Regions from separate parts of the Arthrobacter sp. AD-310 genome, predicted to be linked through region 3. Evidence: riboswitches for the same ligand, from Rfam matches in the RefSeq annotation. Region 3 holds a riboswitch; each other region holds the start of a gene.
What was found. A riboswitch is a leader RNA that binds a small molecule or an ion and turns the genes downstream of it on or off. The one in region 3 is predicted to bind thiamine pyrophosphate.
Positions count from the first base shown of each region.

Region 1: linked by a shared signal. The riboswitch ahead of thiO (glycine oxidase ThiO) and the one ahead of thiC (phosphomethylpyrimidine synthase ThiC) in region 3 are both predicted to bind thiamine pyrophosphate.
Region 2: linked by a shared signal. The riboswitch ahead of ACYQ1Z_RS10320 (ECF transporter S component) and the one ahead of thiC (phosphomethylpyrimidine synthase ThiC) in region 3 are both predicted to bind thiamine pyrophosphate.

Region 1 is NZ_BAAHNO010000017.1:44,832-54,265, forward strand. It holds gene ACYQ1Z_RS12210 (glutamyl-tRNA reductase) at 1-954, shown strand, start outside; gene moeB (molybdopterin-synthase adenylyltransferase MoeB) at 1,029-2,228, opposite strand; gene ACYQ1Z_RS12220 (TetR/AcrR family transcriptional regulator) at 2,313-2,978, shown strand; gene ACYQ1Z_RS12225 (DUF3107 domain-containing protein) at 3,068-3,292, shown strand; gene ACYQ1Z_RS12230 (hypothetical protein) at 3,328-3,630, shown strand; gene ACYQ1Z_RS12235 (4a-hydroxytetrahydrobiopterin dehydratase) at 3,706-4,044, opposite strand; gene ACYQ1Z_RS12240 (thiazole synthase) at 4,089-4,889, opposite strand; gene thiS (sulfur carrier protein ThiS) at 4,894-5,130, opposite strand; gene thiO (glycine oxidase ThiO) at 5,127-6,476, opposite strand; TPP riboswitch at 6,469-6,587, opposite strand; gene thiE (thiamine phosphate synthase) at 6,615-7,358, shown strand; gene ACYQ1Z_RS12260 (RNB domain-containing ribonuclease) at 7,446-8,972, shown strand; partial or broken gene ACYQ1Z_RS12265 (DEAD/DEAH box helicase) at 9,274-9,434, shown strand, end outside.
Region 2 is NZ_BAAHNO010000014.1:90,374-99,807, reverse strand. It holds gene ACYQ1Z_RS10355 (DUF4235 domain-containing protein) at 1-60, opposite strand, end outside; gene ACYQ1Z_RS10350 (CDGSH iron-sulfur domain-containing protein) at 166-381, opposite strand; gene ACYQ1Z_RS10345 (hypothetical protein) at 392-523, opposite strand; gene ACYQ1Z_RS10340 (iron-containing redox enzyme family protein) at 528-1,583, opposite strand; gene ACYQ1Z_RS10335 (DUF4383 domain-containing protein) at 1,672-2,130, opposite strand; gene ACYQ1Z_RS10330 (hypothetical protein) at 2,235-2,441, opposite strand; gene ACYQ1Z_RS10325 (heme-degrading domain-containing protein) at 2,438-2,989, opposite strand; TPP riboswitch at 3,064-3,200, shown strand; gene ACYQ1Z_RS10320 (ECF transporter S component) at 3,258-3,881, shown strand; gene ACYQ1Z_RS10315 (ABC transporter ATP-binding protein) at 3,881-5,431, shown strand; gene ACYQ1Z_RS10310 (energy-coupling factor transporter transmembrane component T family protein) at 5,428-6,228, shown strand; gene ACYQ1Z_RS10305 (hypothetical protein) at 6,306-7,190, opposite strand; gene ACYQ1Z_RS10300 (UDP-N-acetylglucosamine 1-carboxyvinyltransferase) at 7,372-8,895, shown strand; gene ACYQ1Z_RS10295 (glutamate--cysteine ligase 2) at 8,963-9,434, shown strand, end outside.
Region 3 is NZ_BAAHNO010000004.1:104,001-113,434, forward strand. It holds gene ffh (signal recognition particle protein) at 1-361, shown strand, start outside; gene ACYQ1Z_RS02420 (alpha/beta hydrolase) at 463-1,197, shown strand; gene thiC (phosphomethylpyrimidine synthase ThiC) at 1,194-3,023, opposite strand; TPP riboswitch at 3,018-3,125, opposite strand; gene ACYQ1Z_RS02430 (amidohydrolase family protein) at 3,218-4,300, shown strand; gene ACYQ1Z_RS02435 (VOC family protein) at 4,411-5,286, shown strand; gene ACYQ1Z_RS02440 (hypothetical protein) at 5,378-5,818, shown strand; gene rpsP (30S ribosomal protein S16) at 6,050-6,463, shown strand; gene ACYQ1Z_RS02450 (RNA-binding protein) at 6,465-6,707, shown strand; gene rimM (ribosome maturation factor RimM) at 6,806-7,351, shown strand; gene trmD (tRNA (guanosine(37)-N1)-methyltransferase TrmD) at 7,351-8,163, shown strand; gene rplS (50S ribosomal protein L19) at 8,413-8,772, shown strand; gene lepB (signal peptidase I) at 8,858-9,434, shown strand, end outside.

The sequences.
Region 1 (9,434 bases), on a different contig from region 3:
CGCGCGCTCATCACCGCCCAGCACGAGGGCACCGCCAGCGCAGGCCTGGTCCGGCTGTTCCAGGCTGCCTCCAAGACAGCCAAGGACGTTGGCGCCCAGACCGCACTCGGCTCGCGGGGCCTCTCCATCGTTTCGGTCGCCCTGGATCTTGCCACCGACCTGTCGGAAAGCCCTGACTGGTCCACCAAGAAGGTTGTGGTCTTCGGGACCGGCGCCTACGCGGGTGCCACCATGGCGCTGCTGCGCGAACGCGGCTGCACCGACATCTCCGTCTTCTCCTCCTCCGGCCGTGCCGAAGGCTTCGTCGCCACCCGCGGCGGCACCGCCCTCGACGCCGACTCCCTCCGGCCCGCCGTGGCCGCAGCCGACGTCATGATCGGCTGCAGCGGCTCCGACACGCGCGTGGAGGCCGACGAGCTGGCCCAGGTCCGCGCCAACTCCCCGCAGCCGCTGATTGCCATCGACCTGGCCCTCACGCACGACTTCGATCCCGCTGTAGGCGAGCTGGACGGCGTCGAACTCCTCACCCTGGAGTCCGTCCGGCTGGCCGCTCCGCAGGAGCAGGCGGAGTCCCTCGCGCAGGCCAGCACCATTGTCAACGGCGCCGCAAAGGCCTTCGAACAGGAGCGCGAAGCCCGGTCCGTGGACTCGGCCATCGTGGCCCTCCGCCGGCACACCATGAACGTCCTGGACGCGGAAATGGAAAAGGTCCGTGCCCGGCACGGCTGCACCGCCGCCGCGGAGGAAGTGGAGTTTGCGCTCCGCCGCATGGTCAAGCAGCTCCTGCACGTGCCCACCGTCCGGGCCCGGGAGCTGGCAGCCAATGGCCAGCAGGACGATTACGTCGCGGCCCTCGAAGCCCTCTACGGCATCACCGTGGAGCAGCCCGCTCCCCCAGCCGCGGCGGCCCAGGCTGAATGCCCGGTGGACCACCGCGGCCTTGAAAGCGCCTGACCCTCACCCCACTTGCCCTATCAGATATGGCTCCTAAACAGTCCGTTTAGGAGCCATATCTGATAGAGCAACTCTTAGTAGACGGGCTTGTGGGGTTCCACGTCGCGCACCCAGGCGAGGATGCCGCCGTCGAGGTGGCTCACCCGCTGGTAGCCGGCCTTCTGCGCGGCCGCGAGCACGTTGGCGGACCTGGTCCCCGCCTTGCAAAGGAACACGATGTCCCGGTCCTGCGGGATCTCTGCCCAGGCGTCCCCGGCCAGGATGCGGCCCTGCGGGATGAGGGTGGCGCCGTCGATCCGCACAATGTCGAATTCGCCCGGCTCACGGACGTCCACCAGTTCGAAGTCCTTGAGCCCGGCCTTCCGGGAAGCCAGCATGGTTGCCAGCTGCGTCGGGGTGACGGTGTGCCCGGCGTCGGCTTCCGTTGCCGGGGTGATCCCGCAAAACGCCTCGTAGTCCGTCAACTCGGTGATGGGACCGGCGGCCGGGTCCTTGGCCACCCGGATCTCGCGCCAGCTGCCGCCCAGGGCGTCGTACAGTGCCACGCGTCCCAGCAGGGAACGTCCGACGCCGGTGATCAGCTTGACTGCCTCGGTCACCATCAGCGAGCCCACAGCGGCGCACAACATGCCGAACACGCCGCCCTCGCCGCAGGACGGGACGGAACCCGCCGGCGGCGCCTCCGGGTAGAGGTCGCGGTACGTGGGGCCGTGCTTTTCCCAGAACACGCTGACCTGGCCGTCGAACCGGAAGATGGAACCCCAGACGTAGGGCTTGCCCAGGATGGCGGCGGCGTCGTTGACGAGGTAGCGCGTGGCAAAGTTGTCCGCCCCGTCGAGGATCAGGTCGTACCCCGCGAAAAGCTCCAGCGCGTTCGAGGCGTCAAGGCGCACATTGTGGAGCCTGACGTCAACCAGCGGGTTCAGTTCCATGATGGCGTCCCGGGCAGACTCTATCTTGGGCCTGCCGACATCGGCCACACCGTGGATGACCTGGCGCTGCAGGTTGCTGAGGTCCACCGCGTCGTCGTCGATGATGCCGATGGTGCCCACCCCGGCGGCGGCCAGATACAGCAGTGCCGGAGAGCCCAGCCCGCCGGCGCCGATCACCAGGACCTTGGCGTTCTTGAGGCGGCGCTGCCCCACAGTGCCGATCTCCGGAATGATGAGGTGCCGCGAATAACGTTCCACCTCGGCAGGGGTCAGGTCGCCTGCCGGTTCCACCAACGGGTCCAGCGAAACAGATGAAACATTTGCGGTGAAAGTCGAAGCCATACTTCAATGTATGCCCCGGGATACCGCCGGGTCATATTACCCCGCAGTAAAGTGGAGGTAACCGCAACTGGAAAGAGGATAACCGTGGTCCATGAAGCACGGGCTGACCGCCCGCCCGCCGCCGAGCCGCAGAATCCCCCGCGCCCGGCAGGCCAGCGATCCGCCCGGCTTCCCCGTGACGAGCGGCGTGCCCAGCTTCTTTCCGCAGCCCAGGAAGTGTTCGTCGCCAACGGCTACCACGGCGCCGCCATGGACGAAATCGCCGAAACCGCCCATGTCAGCAAGCCTGTCCTGTACCAGCACTTCCCGTCCAAGCGGGAGCTGTATCTCGCCCTGCTGGAAAGCCATCTCGCGTCCCTCACGGAGCTGATGCTGGGCGCGCTGAACTCCACCACGGACAACAAGGAACGCGTCCAGGCCGTGATGCGCGCCTACTTCCGCTTCATCGCCAGCGACGACCAGGCACACCGGCTGGTTTTCGAATCGGACCTCATCAACGACCCCGATGTCAGCTCCCGGCTGGAAACGTTCAACCGGACCTTCGCGGACGCGATCGCGCGGGTGATCGCCGAGGACACCAAGCTTCCCCACCTGGAGGCCGAACTCCTGGGCCGCGGGCTGGCGGGCATGGCCCAGGTCAGCGCCCGCTACTGGCTGGAAACCGACGGCAACCTGGACCTCGATGTGGCCAGTGACCTGATCTACCGTTTAGCTTGGCGCGGAATCTCTCGCTTCCCCAAAGAGTCCTAGACTACAAATAAGACAACACCTCGTAGAGATATACGGTGGAGAAAAACCGTAGACAAACACGGGAACTTTTGACTGGCTGGGAGGCCTCTGTGGAAATTAAGATCGGCGTTCAGAATGTTGGCCGCGAAATTGTCCTGGAATCGACGCAGGATGCGGAAACCGTGGCCAAGGTTGTGGGCGAAGCCATCACCGCCGGCAGCGAACTGCGCCTGACGGACGACAAGGGACGCCTGATCATTGTTCCCGGCAATGCGCTCGGCTACGTGGAGATTGGCGCCGAAGAGGTCCGCCGCGTAGGGTTCGGCCAGTTCTAGCAACCCCCGCGCTGCCCGGAAGTCCTAGGAGACCCATGCTTTCCCTGACCATTGTTGTGCTGGCCACGGCCGCGGCCGGCTTCATTGTCTGGGCGAACGACAAACGGCACACAAAGTACGGTGCCGGCCTGCCCGCGGGCGTGGCTGTTGGCGTGGGAGCCTTGGCCTGGATCATCCTGCTCGCGGCAGGCTTTGGGTACCGGCCGGGGATGACCTGGCTGCCGTGGGTGCTGCCGATCGTGCTGGGCACCGCTGCCGCCATCGCCGCTGTCCTGTACCTTGGCCGCAGCCGTGCCAGGCAGGACACCCAGCGACTCACGGCGATCCTCCGCCGCTAGGACCACCAGACATCGCAGGAACGCGAGTGGCCGCCGCCCCACAGGGGGTGGCGGCCACTCGCTGTTAAGGCGGGTTCAGCGGCCCCGAACGTACCGGGCCGGCTCCGCCACAGCGCCTTTCGCTGCCGCGGCTTCACTTGCCCCGGCAGCGGCCGCAAGGTCCCGCCCGGTGACCTGTCCCCCGGCGTCGTGGGATGAATACCGGATGAAGACGCGGTTGTAGCGCCAGTCAAGGTCCGGGTGGTGGTTTTGGTCCTCGGCGAGGCGTCCGACGGCGGCGATCAGTTCGAGCGCGGCAGCCGCCGTCGGCGCTTTGAAGACGGTGGCGAGGCCGCCGCCGTCGTACCGCCAGTCTGGGAGCCCGGTGAGGGCCTGCTCAACCTGCTCCCGGGGAAGGGGCTCTTTTCCTGCCACTGCTGCTCCTAGGGCCAGGGGCACCGGCGGACGGGAAGCGCGGCCTACAGGAACTCGGCCCGGCCTTCCATCGCCGACGATGCCAGCGCGTGTTCGCGGCGCGGTATCCTCCCGGCCGCTCTGGCCAGCCTACCGGCGATGATGGCGTGTTTGAACGCCTCCCCCATCAGTGTGGGGTTTTGCGCCCGTGTCACAGCGGTGGCAAGCAGCACGGCGTCGCATCCCAGTTCCATGGCCAGGGCGGCGTCCGACGCGGTGCCGATACCGGCGTCGAGGACCACGGGAACCGACGCGCGGGAAACGATGAGCTCGATGTTGTGCGGGTTGAGGATGCCCAGGCCGGTGCCGATCGGCGATCCCAGGGGCATGACCGCGGCCGCGCCGAGGTTCTCGAGCCGGAGCGCCAGGACGGGATCGTCGTTAGTGTAGGCAAAGACCTTGAACCCGCGGTTGACCAGTTGTTCTGTGGCCTCGACCAGTTCGACGGCGTCCGGCAGGAGCGTGTGCTCGTCGGCGATGACCTCGAGCTTCACCCAGTCGGTTTCCAGTGCCTCTCGCGCCAGCTCGGCGGTGAGGACAGCGTCGCGGGCAGTGAAGCAGCCGGCGGTGTTGGGCAGGACCCTGATCCCGTGGTCCACCAGCAGCTGGAACAGCGAACCGGTCTCCGCCGTCGAGTAGCGCCGCATGGCGACCGTGGTCAGCGACGTGCCCGAGGCAAGCAGCGCCGCGCCGAGCCCATCGAGGCTGGGGGCGCCGCCGGTTCCCATGATGAGCCGCGAGGCCAGGGGCACGCCGTCGATCACCAGGGCGTCGTCAAGGGCGGTGGCGGTTGTCGTTTCGGTCATGGTGTCAGCCTCCCTGCACTGCAGTGACAAGTTCGACGTCGTCCCCATCGGCGAGCGCGGTGGCGAACCACTGGCTGCGGGGTACCACCTGCGCGTTGCGCGCGACGGCGACGCCGAGTTTCCCGCCGTCCGTCGCCTGCCCGTCAGCAGCGAGGGGGCGGCCGGTCACCTGGCTGACGAGCGTGGTGATGGAAGCCCCGTCAGCCACGGTGTGTTGTGCCCCGTTGAGGGTGATGTTCATGCTGTCTCCTTGACGTTGAAGCGTGCTGCTGGCTGCCGGTTCCCCGAAAACCGGCCGGGGTTGAACGGCTCCCAGCGGCTGTCTGCTGTGCCGTCCATCAGGCCGCTGCAGATCGCGGCAGCCACGGGTGAGAGGAGGACCCCGTGCCGGAAGAATCCGGTGGCGATGATCAGCCCGGCCACGTGTCCGGACTGCCCCGCCTTACCTCCTGCGATGGCCGGGACCCGGCCCAGCAGCGGTGCATTGTCCGGCGTTCCCGGGCGGGCCCGGGCCGTGCATTCGAGCAGCTGGAGTTCGGCCACTGCGGGCACGAGTACCTGCGCATCGCGCAGGAGCTGGTAGACGCCTCCGGCGGACACGGCGCCGGCCCCGGACCGGGTGCCGCTGGTGGGCTGGACTTCCGCTGCCGCGGGCTGGTCCTCGCGCTGGGTCGCTCCAATGACCACCGTCCCGTCTTCCCGCGGGACGATGTACACGGGAACCCCCCGGACCAGCCCGCGGACCGTGGAGGTCACCAAAGGCTGGAGATGCCGCGGTACGGCCAGCCGCAGGATGTCGCCATAGACCGGGCGAAGGGGCAGTCGCAGCCCCTCCGGCAGGCCGGCGAGCGCGCGAGCATCGAGGCCGTTGGCCACCACGGTTTCACCGGCCAGGACGGTTCCGCCGCCCGCGAGCTGCACTCCGGCTACCGCCCCGTCCGCCCAGACAAGCCCCAGGGCCTTGGCGGGGAGGGCATAACCGTCAACAGCCCCCTCGATGGCGGTCTGCCGGCCATTCCCGCCGGAACCGTGCCGGGACAAGGCGCGCCGCAGGCTGGAGACGAGGAGCCGCGGGTCCACCTGGTGGTCGGCGGGGGTGTCCAGCGCGCACGCGACGGCGGGGCTGAGCAGTGGTTCACGCCTCCGGGCTTCGCGGACGGTCAGCGGCTCCACTGACAGCCCGCTCGCCTGCTGCACAGCGCGCAGGTCCATCAACGCCCGGCGGTCGGCGGCGTCGGCACCCACGGCGATGGTCGGCGTCGTCAGGTATCCGGAACTTTCGCCCGAGGCAGCGGCAAGGTCGGCTGCAAACCGGGGCCAGCGGGCCGACGAAGCGAGCATCAGGTCCAGGAGGTCTTCCTCCTGGTAGTGCAGCTCGCTGACGGGCGCCAGCATCCCGGCGGCGGCCCAGCTCGCCCCCGAACCGGGCGCATCATCAATGAGGACTACCGACCGGCCTGAGCGCCTGGCCTCCCAGGCGATCGCGTGGCCCACCACTCCCCCGCCGATCACCGCGACATCGGCGCGGACAGTTCCGGCGGTGCCGCGCTGTTCCGCGTGTGGCGGGTCCGTGTTTAGGGTGCCCATGTGTCTCCTTCCCTACGCCGGTATTAACCGGATCAGGTCAAGCGGTCGGCTCTGACGCCCTCTCAGCCCGGCGCTTTATGACAGCTGCCGCAGGCTCCCGCAGTACCAGGCAAGTCTAGAGGAACTAGGCTTGCAGCCATGAATGTGTCCCACTCCCCTGCCCCCGCCGCCGTCCCCCGAACGGATGCCTTTACCACCGCCGAAGGCACGTCCGGCTTGAGGGCGTCCCGCCTTTACCTCTGCACAGACGCCCGCCGGGAGCGCGGCGACTTCGCGGAGTTCGTGGATGCAGCCTTCGCCGGCGGCGTGGACATCATCCAGCTGCGGGACAAAACCATCGAGGCGGCAGAGGAACTGGACCTGCTTGCGGTCCTGAGGGAAACGGCACAGCGGCACGGACGGCTGTGGGCGGTCAACGACCGCGCGGACATAGCCGTGCTGTCCGGCGCACCGGTGTTCCATGTGGGCCAGAAGGACCTCCCCCTGCCCGCCGCACGCACGCTCCTGAACGGCAACGCGGCAATCGGCCTTTCCAGCCACGCCCCCGACCAGGTGGATGCTGCCCTTTCGGCTGCTGCCGGGCCCGCAGGCCTTGACTACTTCTGCGTCGGCCCGGTGTGGGCGACACCCACCAAGCCGGGCCGGGCCGCCGTCGGGCTGGACCTGGTGAAGTATGCGGCTGCAGCATCAGGCCGCCGCCGCACCGGAACGGGAGAAACTGTGCCGTGGTTCGCCATCGGCGGCATCGACCATTCCAACGTGAAGCAGGTCCTCGAGGCGGGGGCCCGCAGGATTGTGGTGGTGCGCGCCATCACCGAGGCTGCGGATCCGGCCGCAGCGGCAGCGTCGCTGGTTGCGGCCCTCGAGGACGCCGGTTCCTGACCTGCCGGTTTGCCGCCAGGCGGCACGGCCTGCCCTGCCCGGCGGTTGCACTGCATATTCGCCCGTCTTGGGGCTAGGCTGATTTTCGTGTCACACCATCGGCTGGCCCCCAACGTCCATGAGCACAACAACGCCCTGGAGGAAGCCCTGGGCGCGCTGCGAAGCGAACTGGAACTCCCGGGCCCGTACCCGGAAGAAGCGGTCCGGGACGCCGAGGCGGCCGTGGCAGCCCTGCAGCTTCCCGGGAATGACCTGACACAGATCGAATTCATCACGATCGATCCGGCGTCGTCCACTGACCTGGACCAGGCACTGTTCATCGAACGGGACGGCGACGGTTACCACGTGCTGTACGCCATTGCCGATGTCCCCTCCTTCGTCGCCCCCGGGGGCCCGCTCGATGCGGAAACCCGGCGCCGGGGCCAGACCTTCTACGCGCCGGACGGCCGGATTCCGCTGCACCCGGAAGTCATCAGCGAGCACGCAGGGAGCCTGCTGCCCGGGCAGGACTGTTCCGCCTTCGTGTGGGACTTCCGCCTGGATGCCGGTGCCGAGGTCACCTCCGCCACCGTCCGGCGGGCCCGGATGCGCAGCCGGGCAAAGCTCAGCTACAAGGGGGCCCAGGCCGAGCTGGATTCGGGCAACGCGTCACCGGTGCTGCAGCTGTTGCGGGAGGTCGGCCTCAAGCGGGTGGACCTCGAACGCGCCCGGAACGGCGCGAGCCTGAACATGCCCGAGCAGGAGATCGTCCAGCTTCCCGACGGCGGCTACCGCATCGCCGCAGCCCCGCAGCTTCCCGTCGAGGACTGGAACGCGCAGATTTCACTGATGACGGGCATGGCCGCCGCCCGGCTCATGCTGGATGGAAAGGTGGGGATCCTCCGGACCATGCCGGCACCGGACGAGCGCTCCCTCAACCACTTCAAGCTGCAGACCGAGGTGCTGGGAAAACCGTGGGACGGCGAGGTGGGGTACGGCGAATACCTGCGCACCCTGGATCCCACCGAACCCCGGCAGCTTGCCATCATGCACTCCGCAGGCATGCTGTTCCGGGGGGCGGCCTACACGGCATTTGACGGCAGCGTGCCGGACGATGCCGTGCAGTCGGCGATTGGCGCTGCCTACGCCCACACCACTGCTCCGCTCCGCCGCCTCGTGGACCGGTTTGTCCTGGTGATCTGCGAGGCGTTGTGCAACGGCGGGAACGTCCCGGCCTGGGCCCGGGAGGCCCTGCCGTCGCTGCCGGAGATCATGGCCGGATCGGACCAGCTGGCGTCCCGGATGGAGCGGATGGCCCTGGATACCGTCGAGGCGGCCCTGCTGGTGAACCATATTGGCCAGGAATTCGATGCCATCGTGATCTCGGGATCGAAGCCGCAGAAGGACAACGGCAACGGCGGCACTCCCGTTAACGGGAAAAACGGCAACGGGAAAAGCAGCAACGGGAACGGAAAAAACGGCAACGGCAACGGCGGTTCCGGCATCATCCAGGTGGCAGAGCCTGCCGTCACTGCCCGGTGCGCCGGTGAGCTGGAGTCCGGCACAAAGGTCCGGGTCCGGCTGGTTTCATCCGACATCGCCACCCGTGTGGTCCACTTCGAACTCGTGGACTGACCCCTGCCGGAGACTGCTGGCCTGCGCCGATGGCCCAAAAGCCGGGATTTTGGCCCTGTGCGGCTAGACTGAAGGAGTAGAAATGGATGCCCGGTCGTTGATTTCCTCGATTTGAAACCAACAAGCCCGCCCCTACGCGATCTTGAGATTTGCCCGCTGGTCGCCAGTGCCAGCATTTAGATAGCCCGCGATCGGCTTCCACTGGAACTGCTTGTGCGCCCGCGCGTGCTCCGGAACGGCCCCAGGGCCGGCCCGTTGAGCACGCAGCGACACATTGCCCAAATGAATAAGGAAACTCCCTGTGAGTGAATTGCATACCCACCAGCTCCTGACCGATGAGTCCGGTACCGAGACCATCGAGCCGGAAGAGACCATCATCTCGGACGAGAAGCCGCACGAAATCGCGGAGAAGTCGTTCGCCGACTACAACGTCCGCCAGGACATCGTCGATTCCCTGGCTGA
Region 2 (9,434 bases), on a different contig from region 3:
TCCGGCGAATCCGGCCAGCAGGCTGATGCCCGTGCCCAGCAGCTTGATGAAAAAGTTCATTGCGTGCCTCCCGGCGTCGGTGAATGCAGGACTTCCCCTAGCCTAGCGTCAGGGCGGCCGCACCAGGCCTCCCAGGACACGGTCCAGTCCGCGATGGAGGGCACCTCAGGGGGCCGCCGGCTCCGTGCGGAACTTGATCAGCTTGTGCGTTCCGTCGCAGTACGGCTTGATTGCGGACGCGCCGCACCGGCACAGTGCCACGGTCTTCCGGTCGCGGGGTACGGTTTCCCCGGAAGGAGTGACAATCTCGAAGTCGCCCCGGATGATCAGCGGCCCGTCGGGGCACACCACTATGGAGCTGTCGGGCGGGTTTTGGTTCATGGCTGCTCCTTCATTGATTGAACGTTTCGTGCCCGTGGCCGGTGGCGGGGGCAGCCCCGCACAGGTAACCCGCGACGGCGGTAAGGGACCCGCGCGTGTAGCGGACGTCGATCCAGCCGGTGAGGTGTTGCAGGTAGTCCACCAGGTCATGCCGCCGCCGGTGCTGCCGCCCGGAGTGAGGAGCGGCCGTTTTCCCAGGATTCCAGCAGGTGTGCGGACAGCCGTGCGTCGATGGCCATAACTGCCGTGGCACCGAACAGGACGTCGTCGAGCAGGGCCGGCTCGGCCTCGACCAGTCCGCCGGCGAGGTCACGGCCGGCGATCTGCTCGTGGACGGCGTCCGCTTCGACGTGTTCGTCGAAGTAGTGGGTTACGTCGGTGCCGAAGCCGTGCCGGCGGAAGCCGTTGCCATAGAAGCGGTTGGGGCGTGAGGAGGTCATTTCGTAGATCGCCAGGTGGCCTGTGATGGCGCCGCGGAGGCGGCGGTTGAGCCCGCAGAGCGACATGAGGTTGACGGCGGCAAGGGAGACGGCCGGAACCGCGTTGACGTAGGCGCCGTAACTGTCATCCATACCCAGGCCGCGCATGGTCCGGGCAAACAGTGCGCTGTGCATCCGGTCGGGGCGGCCGCCTCCGTACTCGTCCGCCTGGATCTCGACCAGCGCGGCCTTGGCCCGTCCGCTCAGCCGCGGGATGGCCCAGGTGTGCGGATCGGCTTCCTTGAGCTGGTATATGGACTTGTGGGCCAGGAACTCCTTGAGCTGCTCCAGGCTCGCTTTCCTGGCCGCGAACCGGGAAACGCTGGGGCCCGAGTCCCTGCCTGCCAGGCCGAACAGGACGTCCGCCACCGCATCGCTGGTCAGCCGGGCCGTGGGCGGAAGCTCCAGGTCCCCGGCAGCTTCCTTGGCGGCACGCCGCAAGGCCTGCTCGAACGGCTGCTCGAGGAGGTGGCGGACCCGGATGAGCCCGGGATCCCACTCCCAGTCGTCCTGTACGCCTTCCAGCCCGGAGTAGTGCAGTTCGTAGAGGCAGAAGAGGGCCAGCTGGACGTCGTCGTCGCAAATGATGTCGTCTGTGGCAGCCAGCTGCCTGGCGGCCAGGGTGCCCAGCCCGGCGAGGGAGCCGTCAGACCCGTCCGGGCCGCCAACCAGGATGTCGAAGAGGGCGCTGCTGATGGGACCTCGCGGTTCCGGGATTCTCATGTGGTGCTCCTTGTTTCGGCGGATGCGGTCTCAGGCGGGCGGCGGTTCCGGTGCGGCTGCCGGGCGCAGACGCCGGTTCCGTCCGTCGTCATGGTTCCCGGCGGCCTGCCGGGGCCGTCCGGGGGGAAAGTGCGATGGCCAGGGCGATCATGGCCAGCCCCAGGATGAGGTGCAGCCAGTTGTCCGCGTGATTTTCAGGGATGAAGTTCGCGGGGGTGTCATCGCCGATGAGCAGTCCGTACAGCCAGAGGGCCAGGTAGGTGACACCGCCGTAGATCAGGAAGTTCCTCGCCTGCCGGTGTGTGCGGGCCATGGCCAGGCCTGCAACGCCAAAGGCAAGGTGGACCAGGTTGTGCAGGACTGAGACCTGGAAAATGCCCAGCAGCAGGGCACCCGAGTCCGGACCCGCAAACTGGAGCGAGGTGTAGTTGGCGGTAATGCCCGGAAGGAAGCCCAGAGTGCCTGCGAGCAGGAACACGGCGCCTGTGGCCAGGGCTGACCATTGCAGAGCCGTGCGGACGCCTGCCGGTCGCGTGTTGACTGCCATGTCCCTGTCCTCCTCCAACCCCGTGGAAGAATATAGTAAGCAGGGTTACTAATAAAAGCTAAGCAGGCTTTGTATTTGGCGTTTCTTGCAAAGGGGATCTTGTGTCAGCCGGCGCTGCTCCAGGTATACGGGTTGACATGGTGGCCGCCGCTCTGGCCCTGTTCGAACCCCTGTTGCCAGGCCTTGCCGACGGCCGCCGCGAGTTCGGCCAGCAGCGGGTAGTACGGATGGTCCGGGCCAAGGTAGATCATTTCGTCCTCCGCCTTGTCCAGCGCCGCCCGGACGGGGTTGTTGTCCGGGGCCGCGGTCATGACGTGCCGTTGGCACCGGCCGGGCGCAGCACCTCACGCATCGCCTCTACCACCAGGTCGTGGTCCTGCAGCTGGGGCAGCCCGGACACGGTGACGGTTGCCACCGCACCAACCCCCGTGACGTAGACCGGGAAGGACCCGCCGTGCGCCGCATAGCGGGCCTGGTCGAACCACGCGTTGTCCTCGATCCGGCCACCCCGGAGCCGCCCGCGCAGCCCCACCAGCAGTGACGGGACCTCATAGCGGGCAGCAGTCCGTTGTTTCGCGCGGATCCACTGGTCGTTATCCGGGGTGGCGCCAGGGAGGGCAGCGTGGAACAGGACTTGGTCGCCCTTCGTGATGTCAATCGCGATGGGCAGTAAGCGCTCCTTGCCCAGCTCCACCAGCAGGAGGCCGAGGTTCAGTGCGTCGTCCAGGGAGAAGCCGGGGAACTGCAGTTCGCGGATTTCACCCTCGATGCGGCCGATCAGGGCTTCCAGCGAACCCTCCGGCTGGGCGGAGTCGGAGTCCGGATCGAAGACAGTCACATGCGGCGGATTGGCAGTCATGGCCCACAATCTACCCCTCTCCCGGTGTAAACTGGACACCGCCCAACAGGGCATCCGAAGCATCAACAAAGCATCTATTACGACAGGGGAGCGCCGCCGTCGGCACTGGCCAGGCCAGGCACCGAAGGTGGGCGCTGAGAGTGCGGACAGCCGCAGACCCTCGAACCTGATCCGGTTAGTACCGGCGCAAGGGAGTCGAGTTCTCGAAGTCCGGCAGCGGCAGTGGGCCGTCGCCGAACTTTCCCCTCCTGTTTCCCAGGAGGATTCCATGAGCACTGCATCAATCAAGAAGGCCACGAGCAAGTCCTGGCGCGTCGTTGACATCGTGGTGGCGGCCCTGATCGCCATCGCCGGGGGCGTCATTTTCTGGGCCTGGTCCCAGGGCGCGGCCGCCGTTTCAGCACCGATGAACGCCGTCTACCCGCCGCTCACCGGGCTGATCGCCGGCGGTTGGATGATCCCCGCCGTCCTCGGCATGCTGATCATCCGCAAGCCAGGCGCTGCGCTGTTCTGCGAGACCGTCGCCGCCACCGGTGAACTCCTGATGGGCTCCCAGTACGGGGCGTCCGTGCTGTTCTCGGGCTTTGTCCAGGGCCTCGGGGCCGAGATCGTCTTCGCGATTTTCGTCTACAAGAAGTTCAACCTGCCGGTATCGCTGCTGGCCGGTGCCGCCGCAGGCCTGTTCTGCGGCCTGAACGACTCGTTCGCGCCGTGGGGCTGGAACATCGCCTACTCCGCCGGTGACAAGCTCGCGTACATCATCTTCACGGCAGTCTCCGGGGCCGTCATCGCAGGCGCCCTGTCCTGGATTGCCACGCGCGGCCTGGCCAAAACGGGCGTCCTGAGCTCCTTCGCCTCCCGCAAGGCAGCAACGGAGCCCGTCTTCTCCTGATGCCGGGAACGTTCGACGGCGGAGCAGCAGCCGTGCGGCCCGCGAAAGTTACGGCGCGGGGCTGGGGCTGGCGGCATGCCGGCCGTCCCAAGCCGGCCGTGCACGCACTCGACCTGGACATCAGCCCGGGGGAGCGCGTGCTCCTGCTGGGCCCGTCGGGTGCCGGCAAGTCCACGCTGCTCCACGCCCTCGCCGGGGTGCTGGGGGACGTGAACGACGACGGCGAGGCAGGCGATTCCGACGAATCCGGTTCGCTTCTGGTGGACGGAACGTCCCCGCGCGGGCAGCGCGGACGCGCCGGCCTGATGCAGCAGGACCCCGAGACGCAGGTGGTCCTCTCACGGTTGGGGGACGACGTCGCCTTCGGCGCCGAGAACCTCGCTGTGCCGCGCGACGCGATCTGGACGCGCGTGCACGAGGCCCTGGCCGACGTCGGACTTTCCCACCTGCCGCTGGACCATCCGACGTCCGCCCTGTCCGGCGGGCAGAAGCAGCGCTTGGCGCTGGCGGGCATCCTGGCGATGCGGCCCGGGCTCATCCTGCTGGATGAACCAACCGCCAACCTGGATCCGGTGGGCGTGCTGGAAGTCCGCGACGCCGTCGCGCGGTGCCTGGACAAAACCGGGGCGACCCTGGTGGTGGTCGAACACCGGGTGGCCGTCTGGAAGGACCTGGTGGACCGGATCGTTGTCCTGCAGCCGGGCTCGTCCGCCGCTCCCGCCGTGCTCCTGGACGGCCCGCCGGACCAGGTGCTTGGCGAAGCCCGTGCGATGCTGGCGCGGACGGGCGTCTGGGTTCCCGGGTACATACCGGCCACCCGTGAACGCTCGCCGGCCCCGGCCGCTGGTGCGGGCAACCTCCTCCTGGCTTCGGAAAAGGCAGCGGTTTCCCGGGAACGCCCCCGGCGCAGCGGGTTCCGGAAGATCCCGCCCGTCCCGGTGCAGGAGGACATCACCGCCCAGGTCCGGGCAGGCCAGGCACTGGCGATCACCGGACCCAACGGCACCGGGAAGTCCACATTCGCCCTGACCCTCGCCGGGCTGCTGGAGCCGGTGGCCGGGAAGGTTTCGGCCACCACGGAGCTGAGCCGGGGCGCGGGAATCGATCCGTACAAGTGGAAAGCGGAGCAGCTGATCCAGCGGATCGGTACCGTCTTCCAGGAACCGGAGCACCAGTTCGTCACCGGCACTGTCCGCGATGAGCTGTTGTTCGGTCCGCGGCACCTGGGGTACGGGGAGGACCGCGTGGACGAGCTGCTCGAACGGCTTCGCCTGACCGCACTCGTGGAAGCGAACCCCTACACACTCTCCGGCGGTGAGAAGCGGCGGCTCTCCGTCGCCACCGTCCTGGCCGCGAGCCCGCAGGTCCTGGTCCTGGACGAGCCGACGTTCGGCCAGGACGCCAACACCTGGGCCGAACTCGCGTCCTTCCTGTCCGAACTACTCGACGCCGGCACCGCCGTGGTGGCCGTGACCCATGACGCCGAGTTCACGGCCGCACTGGGCGGGTCCGAGCTGAAAATGTCCCCAGCCGAAGAGATGGCCCTGTGAGGCAGGAACTGCACCTGCGCGGAAACCAGGCACTCCTCACCCGCGCAAACCCGCTGAGCAAGCTGGCCGCCGTCGTCCTCATCACCGTGGTACTGGCGCTGTCCATCGACTGGGTCTCAGCCTCCGTGGCGCTTGCCTTCGAATTCCTGCTGTTTCCGTTGGCAGGCCTTACCCTCACCCTGCTCTGGCAGCGGGGCTGGCCGCTGATTCTTGCCGCCGCGGTGGGTGGATGGAGTACTTCCATCCTGGCGCCGGACAGCGGGCGGATACTGCTCGACGCCGGCATCTGGACCATGAGCGAAGGCTCGCTTGAGACGGGGATCGGTTTTATGCTCCGCGGCCTGGCGATTGCGCTGCCGGCCGTCCTGCTGATGAGCTGCACCGATGCCACCGACCTCGCCGATGCGCTGGCGCAGAAGGCACGGCTGCCGCACCGGTTCGTGCTGGGCACCCTGGCCGCCATGCGGTTGGTCGGGCTCCTGGCCGAGGAATGGCAGACGATCGGCATGGCCCGACGTGCCCGGGGCGTTGGTTCGCGGGGTAATGCCGTCCAGCGGGCCAAGGCGACGCTGGGCCAAAGCTTCGGGCTCCTGGTGCAGGCAATCCGCCGTGCTTCCAGGCTTGCGGTCACCATGGAAGCCAGGGGCTTTGGCGGCGGAACCCGCACTTGGGCGCGCGCATCAACCTACAGCGCGCTGGATGCCTGGGTGCTGGCCGGTGGCTTGCTGGTAGCGGCCCTTGCCATGGTGGCGGCCGTCTCTGCGGGCACGTGGAACATGGTGTGGCTGGGCAGCTGACCTCCCTGCGCCAGTTGTCCGTGTGCATGTTGTCCGTGCCTGTTGTCCTGGCGCCGGCCGTCCCTGCCCCCGCTGTCCTAGCTGCACGGATGGTTGTAGTCGAAGCCGTCCGCGACGAATTGTGTCAGGACCACCTTGCCGCCGCCGGTGAGCGGAGCGCGGGAGCATGCGGCAGCCGCGCGGACGGCATCCCGGGAACCGGCCAGCCAGCTGGGCAGGGGATAGAGGTTGCTGGAACTGCTGACCGTCCCGACGATCCGGCTCCATTGCAGCTTCGTGGAGTAGATGCCGACGCCCTTGACCTTGATGCTGTGGAAGAAGTCCGTCATGCCCTCAAGGACCGCCCGGTTGGCATCCTTGTCGCTTGACCAGCTGTTTTCGGTTTCAACGTCCAGCCACCAGAAGTAGCCGGCAGGGTTGGTGATCCCGCGGACGTAAGCGTCGTCGTAGGCCTTGGCGTAGCCGTACATGTAGGCGCAGGCCGTGCCGTAGTCACCTTCCCTGCAGGAGCCATAAGGGTTGTGGACCTGCCGGCCGGTGGGATAGTCGTTGCTGGCGGGCCACCACGAACCGCCGCTGCCCGGGTTTGCGGTGTTGACGTAGAGGGATACGTCCGGCTGGCCGGGAAGGCCCGGTGATTTGGCGGCCCACTCCAGCTGTTCTTCGAGGCAGGGGTTGGTGTTGTTGGCAAGCCCGTTGTTGACGCCCACGATGCCGAACGCGTGCCCCCTCGGCAGTTCCTTGCCGCACTGCGGCCAGGACACGTCGTTGCCCAGGGCTGCCTCGCCTCCCTCGCCGGACGAAGGCGCGGCCGCGGCCGGGCTCGCCTGGAATGCGGCGGCAAGCCCTTCGCCTGCCCCGGCCGGCGCCGCGACAACCGGGCCCGCTACGGCGAGGAGCAGGGCCGTTGCCGCGAGCAAGGCTCGCCTTGCCAGTGAGCGGCGGGCGGACGACCGGGGCAACATATCAGCTCCGTTACTGCGGTGGAGAAGGTTCCCTTCCAGTCTCGCGCGGCGGCTGGAGCCGGACAAGCAGCAGCACCTCAAAATTTGCTCTATCGCACGAATCGGGTAAAGCGCGGCACGTTCCATCGGGGCAAGGCAAGTTGCCGTCGTCGTAACTCATCTATGATATATTTTTCGCATGACGCAGGAAACCAGCGAGTACGTTGCCGCCATGCTCCGGGACGCTCGGAGCGAGAGGGGCTGGACGCAGGGCCAGCTCGCCGCCGAGCTGGGAACCAGCCAAAGCGCCGTCGCCCGAATGGAACAGGGCAAGCAAAACCTGAGCCTGAAGATGATCCAGCGCCTCGAGTCGATCTTTGATCTGAGCATCGTCAACGTGGGCAAACCCCAGATGACGCACCTGCGGGTGGAGGGCGGGCGCACCCTGTCCGGGTCCGTGGACGTGAACAGCAGCAAGAACGCCGGCGTCGCACTGCTCTGTGCCAGCCTTATCAACCGGGGAACCACCGTGCTGCGCCGGCTCGCCCGCATCGAGGAAGTGAACAGGATTGTTGAGGTCCTGACCAGTATCGGCGTCGAATGCACCTGGCTGAACGATACAGACCTGAGGCTGCGTCGCCCGGCTGTCCTGGACCTGGCGGGAATGGACGTCGAGGCCGCCCGCCGGACCCGGAGCGTGATCATGCTGCTGGGACCGCTGCTGGACGAATCAGGGGAATACCGGCTTCCGTACGCCGGTGGCTGTGACTTGGGTATCCGCACGGTTGAACCGCACATGCAGGCCCTGCGCCAGTTTGGCCTGTCTGTGGAAGCCAGTGCGGGCTTCTACACCATCCAGGCGCCGCCGGCGGACACCAACGACCGTTCGTTCGTGCTGACCGAGCGGGGGGACACCGTCACCGAGAACGCCATCATGGCGGCGGCGCACCGCGAGGGAACCACTGTGATCCGCAACGCCAGCCCCAACTATATGGTGCAGGACCTCTGCTTCTACCTGCAGATGCTGGGCGTGGAAATCGAAGGCGTTGGAACCACCACCTTGAGGATCACCGGCCGCCCGGTGATCGATGCCGACATCGAATACTTCCCGTCCGAGGACCCCATCGAGGCCATGAGCCTGATCACCGCGGGCATCGTCACCAATTCAGAGGTGACGGTACGCCGCGTACCGATTGAGTTCATGGAGATCGAGCTGGCAACCCTCGGCCAGATGGGCCAGGAACTGGAGATCTCTGGCGAATACATGGCGCGGAACGGCCGCACCCGGCTGGTGGACGTGACCACCAAGCCTTCTGAGCTGCGGGCGCCCGAGGACAAGATCCACCCGATGCCTTTCCCCGGGCTCAACATCGACAACCTGCCGTTCTTTGCGGTCATTGCGGCCAACGCCACCGGCCAAACCATGATTCACGACTGGGTGTACGAGAACCGCGCCATCTACCTGACGGAGCTGAACCGGCTGGGCGCCCAGGTCCAGCTGCTCGATCCGCACCGTATCTACGTGAACGGGCCAACCAAATGGCGTGCAGCTGAAGTGGGGTGCCCGCCCGCGCTGCGTCCGGCAGCCTGCCTGCTGCTGGCCATGCTCGCGGCCCGCGGCGTCTCGGAACTCCGGAACATCTACGTCATCGAGCGCGGTTACGAGGACCTGGCGGAGCGGCTGAACACCATTGGCGCAAAGGTGGAGTACTTCCAGGACTGACCATTAACGGTTCGTCATGAAGGGCGGGGCTGCTACACATCCCCCGTCGCTGCCGCAGAATGTGAGTATGCGTACATTCGGCGTGGAGGAAGAGCTCCTCATTGTGCATCCCGAGACGGGGGAGCCGCTTGCCCTGGCTGACGCGCTGCTGTCCGGACGGCGTGTAGCCGCCGATGATTCGGCACAGGACCCGCACGCGCTGGAAACCGAGGACAAAACGGTTTACGACGACGACGAGATGGGCTTGAGTGCCGAGCTGAAGCTCGAGCAGATCGAGACGCAGACCCGGCCCTGCCTGGAGTACGGCCCGCTCCTGGACCAGATCCGTGCGGGGCGGACGCTCGCCGACCGGGCGGCGCAAAAGAACCAGGCACGTGTCGCCGCCCTCGCCACTTCCCCCTTGGGCCTGAACAGCCACACGACCCCGGACCCGCGGTACGCCAGGATGCTGGAGCGCTTCGGCCTCACCGCACAGGAGCAGCTGACGTGCGGCTTCCACGTCCACACCTTCGTCGAGTCACCTGAAGAGGGTGTGGCCG
Region 3 (9,434 bases):
CCGCATCGCCAAGGGTTCCGGCGTGCACGTCTCAGAGGTCAACGGCCTGCTGGAACGCTTCGCACAGGCCCAGAAGATGATGAAGAAGATGGCCCAGGGCGGCATGCCGGGGATGCCCGGGATGCCGGGCCTGCCCGGTGCCGGCGGCGGGGCGCGGAAGAACGCCAAGAACGCGCCCAAGAAGAAAGCAAAATCGGGTAACCCGGCCAAAGCCGCCCAGGAACGCAAGGAAGCGGAGGCCCGCCGCGCCAACGCGGCGAAGGCGCTTCCCACGGGTGCCGCTTTCGGCCAGCAGTCCGGCGACTTCGACCCCTCCCAGCTGAACCTGCCCAAGGGTTTCGACAAGTTCCTGGGCAAGTAGCAGTTGCCCAACCGGGTAGCGCCAAGTGTCGTTTTGACGGTCCGAAACGACACTTGGCGCTACTCACTTAAGATGTCGGCACCGTGGAATAGGGTTGGGTCATGGTCAAGCAGCGTGTGGTGTTCGTGCACGGCGCCGGAAGCTTCGGCGCCGCGGCGTGGCCGCGCCAGCACGGCATGGCTTTGTCCTACGATGCCCTGTTCCTGCGCCGGCACGGATACGATCCGGTCGCGGAACCCGTCGAATCGTCGTTCAGCGCGGACACCGCGATTCTGCTGCAGTCCCTTGCCGATGACGGCCGGGGCGCCGCCGGCGGACACATCGTCGCCCATGCGCAGGGCGCCATCCCGGCGATGATGGCCGCCGTCGAACGCCCCGATCTCGTCTACTCCCTGACCCTCGTGGAACCGGCGTGCTTCTCCCTGACGGCCGGGCTGCCCGCCACGGCGGCGCACATCGCGCTGATGCGGCCGCTGCTGGACCTGCGGCACCAGCTGGGCGACGACGACTTCCAACGGGAGTATGTCCGGCGCGTCTACGCCACTGGTCTTCAGGAACCGGCCACAGCGGAGGAAAAACGTTCGGCGCGGCGCCTTCGCCTGCAGGCGCCCTCATGGGAGGCGCCACTGCACATCGTCCCCGGCGTTCCCACCCTGGTCCTGACCGGGGGGTGGGAACCGCTGTACGAGGAGATCGCCGGCTATCTTCGGGAGACCGGTGCCCTGCACCGCGTTGCCGCGGGCGGGCACCGGCCGCACGATTCACCTGAGGGTGACCGGGCCATCCGGCAGTTCATCGCCGAGGCCAGCCGCACCCAACCGGCCCGCGCGTCCTAGCTTCCCGCGGGAACCTTCAGCTCCGGCAGGTAGACCCTGCCGCCGGAGGCCAGGAATTCCTCGCTCTTCTCCCGCATGCCCGACGCCACGCCGGCCAGGGCTGCCTGTGCCTCAGCGGACCCGTATTCGTCCCGGATGTCCTGGCTGATCCGCATCGAGCAGAACTTCGGCCCGCACATGGAGCAGAAGTGGGCCGTCTTTGCGGGCTCGGCAGGCAGCGTCTCGTCGTGGAAGGCCTCGGCTGTCACCGGGTCCAATGAGAGGGCGAACTGGTCACGCCACCGGAACTCGAAGCGGGCCTTGGACAGGGCGTCATCGCGTTCATGGGCCCCGGGATGTCCCTTCGCCAGGTCTGCTGCGTGGGCTGCGATCTTGTACGTGATGACGCCAGTTTTGACGTCATCCTTGTTGGGCAGGCCCAAATGCTCCTTGGGCGTGACATAGCACAGCATCGCGGTGCCGTAACGGGCGATCTCGGTGGCGCCGATGGCGGATGTGATGTGGTCATAGCCGGGTGCCACGTCGGTCACCAGCGGGCCCAGGGTGTAGAAGGGCGCACCCTTGCACAGTTCCTGCTGGCGTTCCACGTTCTCCCGGACAAGGTGGAACGGGATGTGGCCGGGACCTTCCACCATCACCTGGACGTCGTACTCCCACGCCCGCTGCGTCAGCTCCGCCAGTGTGTCCAGCTCAGCAAACTGGGCGGCGTCATTGGCATCGGCCGTGGCGCCGGGCCTCAGCCCGTCGCCGAGCGAGAAGGCCACGTCGTACTTTGCGAAGATCCCGCACAGCTCGTCGAAGTGCGTGTACAGGAAGTTCTCCTGGTGGTGGGCCAGGCACCAGCCGGCCATGATGGACCCGCCCCGCGAGACGATCCCGGTGACACGGTTGGCTGTCAGCGGGACGTACCGCAGCAGGACCCCGGCGTGGATTGTCATGTAGTCCACGCCCTGCTCGCACTGTTCGATGACGGTGTCGCGGAAGATCTCCCAGGTCAGGGCGTTCGCTTCGCCGTTCACCTTTTCCAGCGCCTGGTAGATGGGCACCGTGCCGATGGGGACGGGGGAGTTGCGGATGATCCATTCCCGGGTGGTGTGGATGTCATCGCCGGTGGACAGGTCCATCACCGTGTCGGCGCCCCACTGGGTGGCCCACTGCAGCTTGTCCACCTCTTCGGCGATGGAGCTGGTCACCGCCGAGTTGCCGATGTTGGCGTTGATCTTTACCAGGAACGCCTTGCCGATGATCATCGGCTCGGACTCCGGATGGTTGATGTTGCTGGGGATGATCGCACGGCCCGCCGCCAGTTCGCTGCGCACGAGCTCCACGTCACAGTTCTCACGCAGTGCCACGAAGCGCATTTCCGGGGTGATGATCCCCTGCCGGGCGTAGTGCATCTGCGTCACCGTCCTGCCTTCGACGGCGCGGCGGGGCACCGGCTGGGCGCCCTTCCACTCTGCCGATGCTGCGCCGCGCCGGACGGCCGAGCGCCCGTCATCGAGCAGGTTCCGCTCCCGGCCGCTGTAGGCCTCCGTGTCTCCGCGCTCCATAATCCAGTCCGACCGGAACGGGTTGAGGCCACGGACGGGGTCGCTGCCGGGCCCGGCAGTCCGGTAGGTGCGGAACGGTGCGTTGGCTTCCCCGTTTGGGGAGGGCTCCAGCGAAATTTCCGTCACCGGGACCCGTATCCCCGACTCCGGATCTTCAAGGAAGGCCAGGGAATGCGACTTCAATGACTGGGTGACCGGGACTCCGGACTTTCCGTCGCGCAGGGCTTCTCCGGCCTGGTTTTGGGCAGGGCTCAGCTGTTCTTTTGGTGTACTCAAGGAATACTCACTTCCTTCGCCGGCATTACCCGGACAGGTTCAACGGTCGCAGGCTGCCTCAGCCCGATCTCAGCCCCTGCAGGGGCACCCGTGTGGTCAGCAACGAAGCTACCACACGCCCTGCGGGGACAAGCGCGAAGGGCTTTGTCACATTTCGCGGTGCTAGCCTGACTGGCGAGGAAAAAGGGGTCCGCATGGCAGAAATCATCGAATTCAGCGGCCCGGTCCTGACCGGGCCGGACAGCGAACGGCGGGGCCTGTGGTCCGTCGACGGGAAGTTGACGTTTGCCCGGCCCGGGGAAGCTCCGGGAAGTATCCTCGACGGGTGGGTGCTGCCGGGTCTCGTTGACGCGCACTGCCATATCGGGCTCGGGCCCGGCGGCCCGGTGGACGCCGCCACTGCCGAACGCCAGGCCCGCGCAGACCTCGCCGCGGGCACCTTGCTGGTCCGCGACGCCGGTTCGCCGGTTGACACCCGCTGGATGCAGGGCGGCCGGGACTTTCCGGTGCTGATCCGGGCGGGCCGCCACGTCGCCCGCAGCCGGCGCTACCTCCGCGGCTTCGCCGACGAGGTGGAGCCGGAAAACCTTGTCGAGGCCGTGCGTAAGCAGGCCCGCGACGGCGACGGCTGGGTCAAGGTCGTCGGAGACTGGATCGACCGCGGCGCCGGCGATTTGGCACCTTCGTTTCCCTCCGCCGTCGTCCGTGACGCCGTCCGGGCCGCCCATGACGAAGGCGCCCGGGTGACCGCCCACTGCTTCGCCGAGGACACCCTCGACCAGATGCTGGACGCTGGGATCGACTGCGTCGAACACGCCACCGGACTCCTGCCCCGTCACATTCCGCGGTTCGTGGAGCAGGGTGTGCCCATTGTGCCGACCTTGATCAACATCGCCACCTTCCCTGATATCGCACGGCAGGCCCGGCCCAAGTTTCCGCGCTACGCAGACCATATGATGGCGTTGTGGGAGCGGCGCCTGGAACGGGTAGGGGAGGCGTACCAGGCCGGGGTCACGATCTACGCCGGAACGGATGCCGGCAGTGTCATCCGCCATGGCCGGATCGCGGACGAAATCCTCGCCCTGCATTCGGCGGGGCTGCCTATGCGGGCGGCACTGGACGCCGCCTGCTGGTCCGCGCGCACCTGGCTCGGGGCTGCAGGCCTGCAGGAAGGCGCACGGGCGGACGCCGTGCTGTTCCGGGACGACCCGCGGAAGGTCCCGTCCACCATCACGGAGCCTGCCCACGTCGTGCTCGGGGGGCGCATCATCCGCTGAACCCCAGCGCCGGGAAAATTTCAGGGCCCTTGGAATAAATTGAAGCTTCAAGTAATTTTAACTGTATCAAGGCTGCGACATCCGGCGGCCGTAAGTACAGGGAGCATTCAATGTCAGCAGAAGCCACCAGCCAGGACCTTCTACCTGCGGACCTCACCATGGGCACCGTCATGCTCAAGGTCGGCGACATGAAGGTCATGACCGACTACTACCAGCGCGCGCTCGGCCTCGAGGTTGTGGCCGAGCAGGACGGCGGCCTCTACCTGGGCCGGTTGCAGAAGCCGCTGGTCCACCTGGCTCCCGCGCCGGGACTGAACATCCCCGGCCGTGGCGAAGCCGGACTGTTCCACACCGCGCTGCTCTTCGAGGACCAGGCGTCGCTCGCGGCAACCATCGCCACTGCCGCCCGGTTCGAGCCGCGCTCCTTCACCGGCAGCGCCGACCACCTCGTCAGCGAGGCCTTCTACTTCACGGACCCGGAAGGCAACGGCATCGAGCTGTACTGGGACCGGCCCCGCAGCAACTGGTCCTGGAACGGCACGGACGTTGTCATGGACAGCCTCGCCCTGCCACCGCAGCGGTACCTGGAGCAGCACCTCACGGAAGAATCCTTGCAAGGCCAGCGGGAGACGGCCGCGGGCGTGGGGCACGTCCACCTCCAGGTTGGCGACGTCCAGACGGCGCGCGACTTCTACGTCGGAACACTCGGCTTCGAAAAGACCGCCGGCTGGCACGGGCAGGCACTGTTCGTTTCCGCCGGCCGCTACCACCACCACATGGCCATGAATGTCTGGAACAGCCGGGGGGCAGGGCCCCGGAAAGACACGCTGGGCCTGGGCGAGGTCCTCATCGAGGTTCCTTCGGGTGACGACGTCGGAGCGCTGGCCGACCGCCTCAAGGTGGCCGGTGTGCTCTCCCACCACACGGGTGCGGAACTGCGCTTTGAAGACCCGTGGCGCAACAGCATCCGGGTGGCAGTGCGCTGACCGGGCAGTTCCCGTACTAGGCTGAAACCGAACGTCCGCGCGCGCATCCGCCGCGGGCCGGACGCACTTTCGAGCGAAGAAGGGAACTCCCATGGGCTTCACCGAGGTTTTTGCTGCCACCCATGACGCCGCGCTCAAGCGGGCCGGCCTCCTCGATGAAGGCGGGAGCGCGCCTGATGCGAAGGCTGTCCGGATCCAGGACATCAGTGACTTCGAGGTGGAACAGCTCGGGGACCTCGCCGGCTCCGCCGTTCATGCCGGGGGAGCGGACTACGAGCTCACCATGGTGGATGTGGCGAGCGACTCGCTCCTGGCGGTCCCGCCGGCCATGGTCCGCGCCCTTGCGGACCTGCTCACCTACGAAACTGAAGGTGAGGGTGACATCCTGGACGATGTTGCCGAACAATGGGCAGCCCAGGAGGACATGCCGTTCGGCGCGGACCAGGCGCGCACCTATATCCGGCAGCTGGCCGAACTGGCAGCCGGCATCGATGACTCGGAGCGCACCGGCCTGTACGTCTGGTCCGCGTAAGCGCCCGCACCTGCTTGCGTGCCACTTCCGGGCGCTTGTGCCGCCGCCGGGGGCTGTGCGGGTGTCAAGTCGAAATCGCAGCGCTGATCTGGCACAATAAACAGGTACTCGATCTGCGTGGCCCCTCTCTCCGCGTCCGGATCCTGTCCTTCGAGCCCGCAAGTACGGCCCGCCCCACGGGAGCAGAAAGCCGGGTTCACCCCCTTTTCTGAAACAGGAGTGACCACAAAAGTGGCCGTAAAGATTCGCCTTAAGCGCTTCGGCAAGATGCGCGCACCGTACTACCGCATCGTCGTCGCGGACTCACGCACCAAGCGTGACGGCCGTGCCATCGAGGAAATCGGCAAGTACCACCCCACCGAAGAGCCCTCATACATCGAGGTCGACTCCGAGCGTGCACAGTACTGGCTGTCTGTCGGCGCCCAGCCGTCCGAGCAGGTTGCCGCGATCCTGAAGATCACCGGTGACTGGCAGAAGTTCAAGGGCCTGCCGGGCCAGGAAGGCACCCTCAAGACCAAGTCTGAGAAGGAAGCCTTCGTTGCCCCCGAGAAGGGTTCCGTGATCCTTCCGGAAGCCATCACCAAGAAGGCTGCCAAGTCCGAGGCTCCGGCCGACGCCGAAGCAGAGACCACCGAGGCTGAGTAGGTTGCTGGCAGACGCGCTGGAGCACCTGGTCCGCGGAATCGTTGATTCCCCGGACGATGTCAAGGTCAGCTCGAAGAGCAACCGCCGCGGGGATACCCTCGAGGTGCGCGTTCATCAGGATGACCTCGGACGGGTGATCGGCCGCCAGGGCCGCACGGCCCGCGCACTGCGCACCGTGGTGGCAGCACTGGCCGGTGGCGAAGCGGTAAGGGTCGACGTCGTCGACACCGACCGCCGCCGCTGAGCGCTCGGCAACACCAGTTTTATGCCGGCCCCTCCACCAGATGGTGGAGGGGCCGGTGTCTTTTCCCGACCAACAGCCCAACCCGAACAGAGGAATACATGCAGCTCCAGGTGGCCCGCATTGGAAAGCCCCACGGCATCCGCGGGGAAGTCACGGTACAGGTCCTGACCGACGCTCCTGAGGACCGCTTTGTACCCGGAACCGAGTTCGTGGTTGAACCCGCATCCTCCGGCCCGCTAATAGTAAGCAGCGCCCGGTGGAACAAAGACATCCTCCTGCTCGGTTTCGAAGAAGTGGCCGACCGCAACCGGGCCGAGACCCTGCGCGGGGCCAAGCTCTTTATCGAAACAGCGGACCTGGACGAGGACGACGACGAAGGCTGGTACGAGCATGAGCTCGTTGGCCTCGAAGCGCGCGTAGGCGACACGGTGGTCGGCAAGGTGGCCGCCCTCAACACCGCGCCCGCCCAGGACCTGCTGATGGTCACCACCCCGGACGGAGAAGAAATCCTGATCCCCTTTGTGGAACAGATCGTGCCCGAGGTGAACATCGCGGAGGGGTACATCCTCCTCACGCCGCCGGACGGCCTTTTTGAACTGAACGCCGACGACTCCGACCAGTCACGTCCGGAAGGCACCCGCTGATGCGGATCGACGTCGTCAGCATCTTCCCGGAATACCTGGCGCCCCTGGAACTGTCGCTCATCGGCAAGGCCCGGCAGGACGGGATCCTGGACCTGCATGTCCACGACCTCCGCAGTTTCACCACCGACAAGCACCGCTCCGTGGACGACACACCGTACGGCGGCGGTGCAGGCATGGTCATGAAGCCGGAACCGTGGGCGCAGGCACTGACCGCCGTGGCCGGCGCCGCGCCCGGCGGCGCACGCAAACCGGTCCTGATCGTCCCGTCGCCGGCGGGGGAGCGGTTCACCCAGAAAATGGCGTACGGGCTCGCTGAGGAAAAGCACCTTGCTTTTGCCTGCGGCCGCTATGAGGGCATCGACGAGCGCGTGATCGAATGGTCGCGCGACCACTTTGATGTGCGGCCCGTCAGCCTTGGGGACTACGTCCTTAACGGCGGTGAAGTGGCCGTCCTGGCCATGGTGGAAGCAATCGGCCGGCTGCTGCCCGGAGTTGTGGGGAATCCGGAGTCCCTCGTGGAGGAATCCCACTCCGACGGGCTCCTTGAGTACCCCGTCTACACCAAGCCCGCCGTCTGGCGCGACCGGGAAGTCCCCTCCGTCCTGCTCAGCGGCAACCACGGCAAAATTGCCCAGTGGCGGCGGCACGAGCAGTACCGGCGGACTGCATCGCGCCGGCCGGACCTCCTTGAAGGGTTCGACGCCGGCACGCTGCCCCGTGCCGACCGCGCCGCGCTGCAGGACCTGGGCTACGACGTCGTGGACGGCAGGCTCCTCCGGCGTGCGGATCCCGCACCCGACGCACAGGGCTGACGCGGCCGCCATTCCGCGCCCTGGCCAATTGGCCGTAACCGCCCTGCTGTGGCAAAATTAGACCTTGTGTCTGCTGGGTCCGCGCCTGCCACAGGGGGAGTGAAACCAACAGCCTGACAACCGGCCCGCCAACAATCGGGGTGGCCGGACCACTTAGCTTTCGGCAGCAATTTCCGGCGCGCTTGCGCAAAGGCTTTTGCTGCCGTGACCCAAAGTGAATGACCTGTGGCGTTCACCAGGAGTGCAATCATGCATATTCTCGATTCCGTAGACGCAGCCTCGCTGCGCACCGATGTTCCCGAGTTCCGCGCGGGCGACACCCTCAAGGTCCACGTGAACATCATCGAAGGCAAGAACTCCCGCGTCCAGGTGTTCCAGGGTTTCGTCCTGGGCCGCCAGGGTGATGGCGTCCGCGAGACCTTCACGGTCCGAAAGGTCTCCTTCGGCGTCGGTGTTGAGCGTACCTTCCCGGTACACTCCCCGATCATCGAAAAGATCGAAGTTGTCACCAAGGGCGACGTTCGCCGCGCCAAGCTTTACTACATGCGTGCACTGCGCGGTAAGGCAGCCAAGATCAAGGAAAAGCGCGACTTCACCGCCGCCAAGTAAGTCCCGCACGGACGTACTAAGGCTGGGCCGCAGCCGTATCCGGCCAACGCCGGAGCCAACAAGCACCAGCGCCAGGATATGGACCATGGACCAGACAAAACGCCAGCCCGCCACAACGGGCTGGCGTTTTGCGTTCCTGGCCCTTCTCCTGGCGGTCGCCGTCAGCGGCCTGGTCCGGTCAATGTGGATCGACGTCTACTTCATCCCGTCCGAGTCCATGGAACCGCTCCTGGAAGGCGGGGACCGCATCCTCGTGTCCCGCACCGACTTCCACGCTGAACCCCTGCGGCGCGGCGACCTCGTGGTCTTCGATGGCCGTGGAACCTTCGCACCGCTCAGCAGCGGCAAGGGACCACTGGCGGACGCCGCCTCGGGTGTCACCCAGTGGCTCGGCCTCACCGGCAGTGACACCACCTACGTAAAACGGGTCATCGGACTTCCCGGCGATACCGTGGTCTGCTGCGATGCAGCGGGAAAGATCACGGTCAACGCAGTGGCGTTGGACGAGCCATACATTTTCGACGGCGATGCTCCCAGCAACCTTAAGTTCACGGCGGTTGTCCCGGAAGGACGGTTGTGGCTCATGGGCGACCACCGCTCGCTTTCCGCCGACTCCCGCAGCCTGCTTGGTGCGCCGGGTGGCGGGATGGTCCCCGTGGACA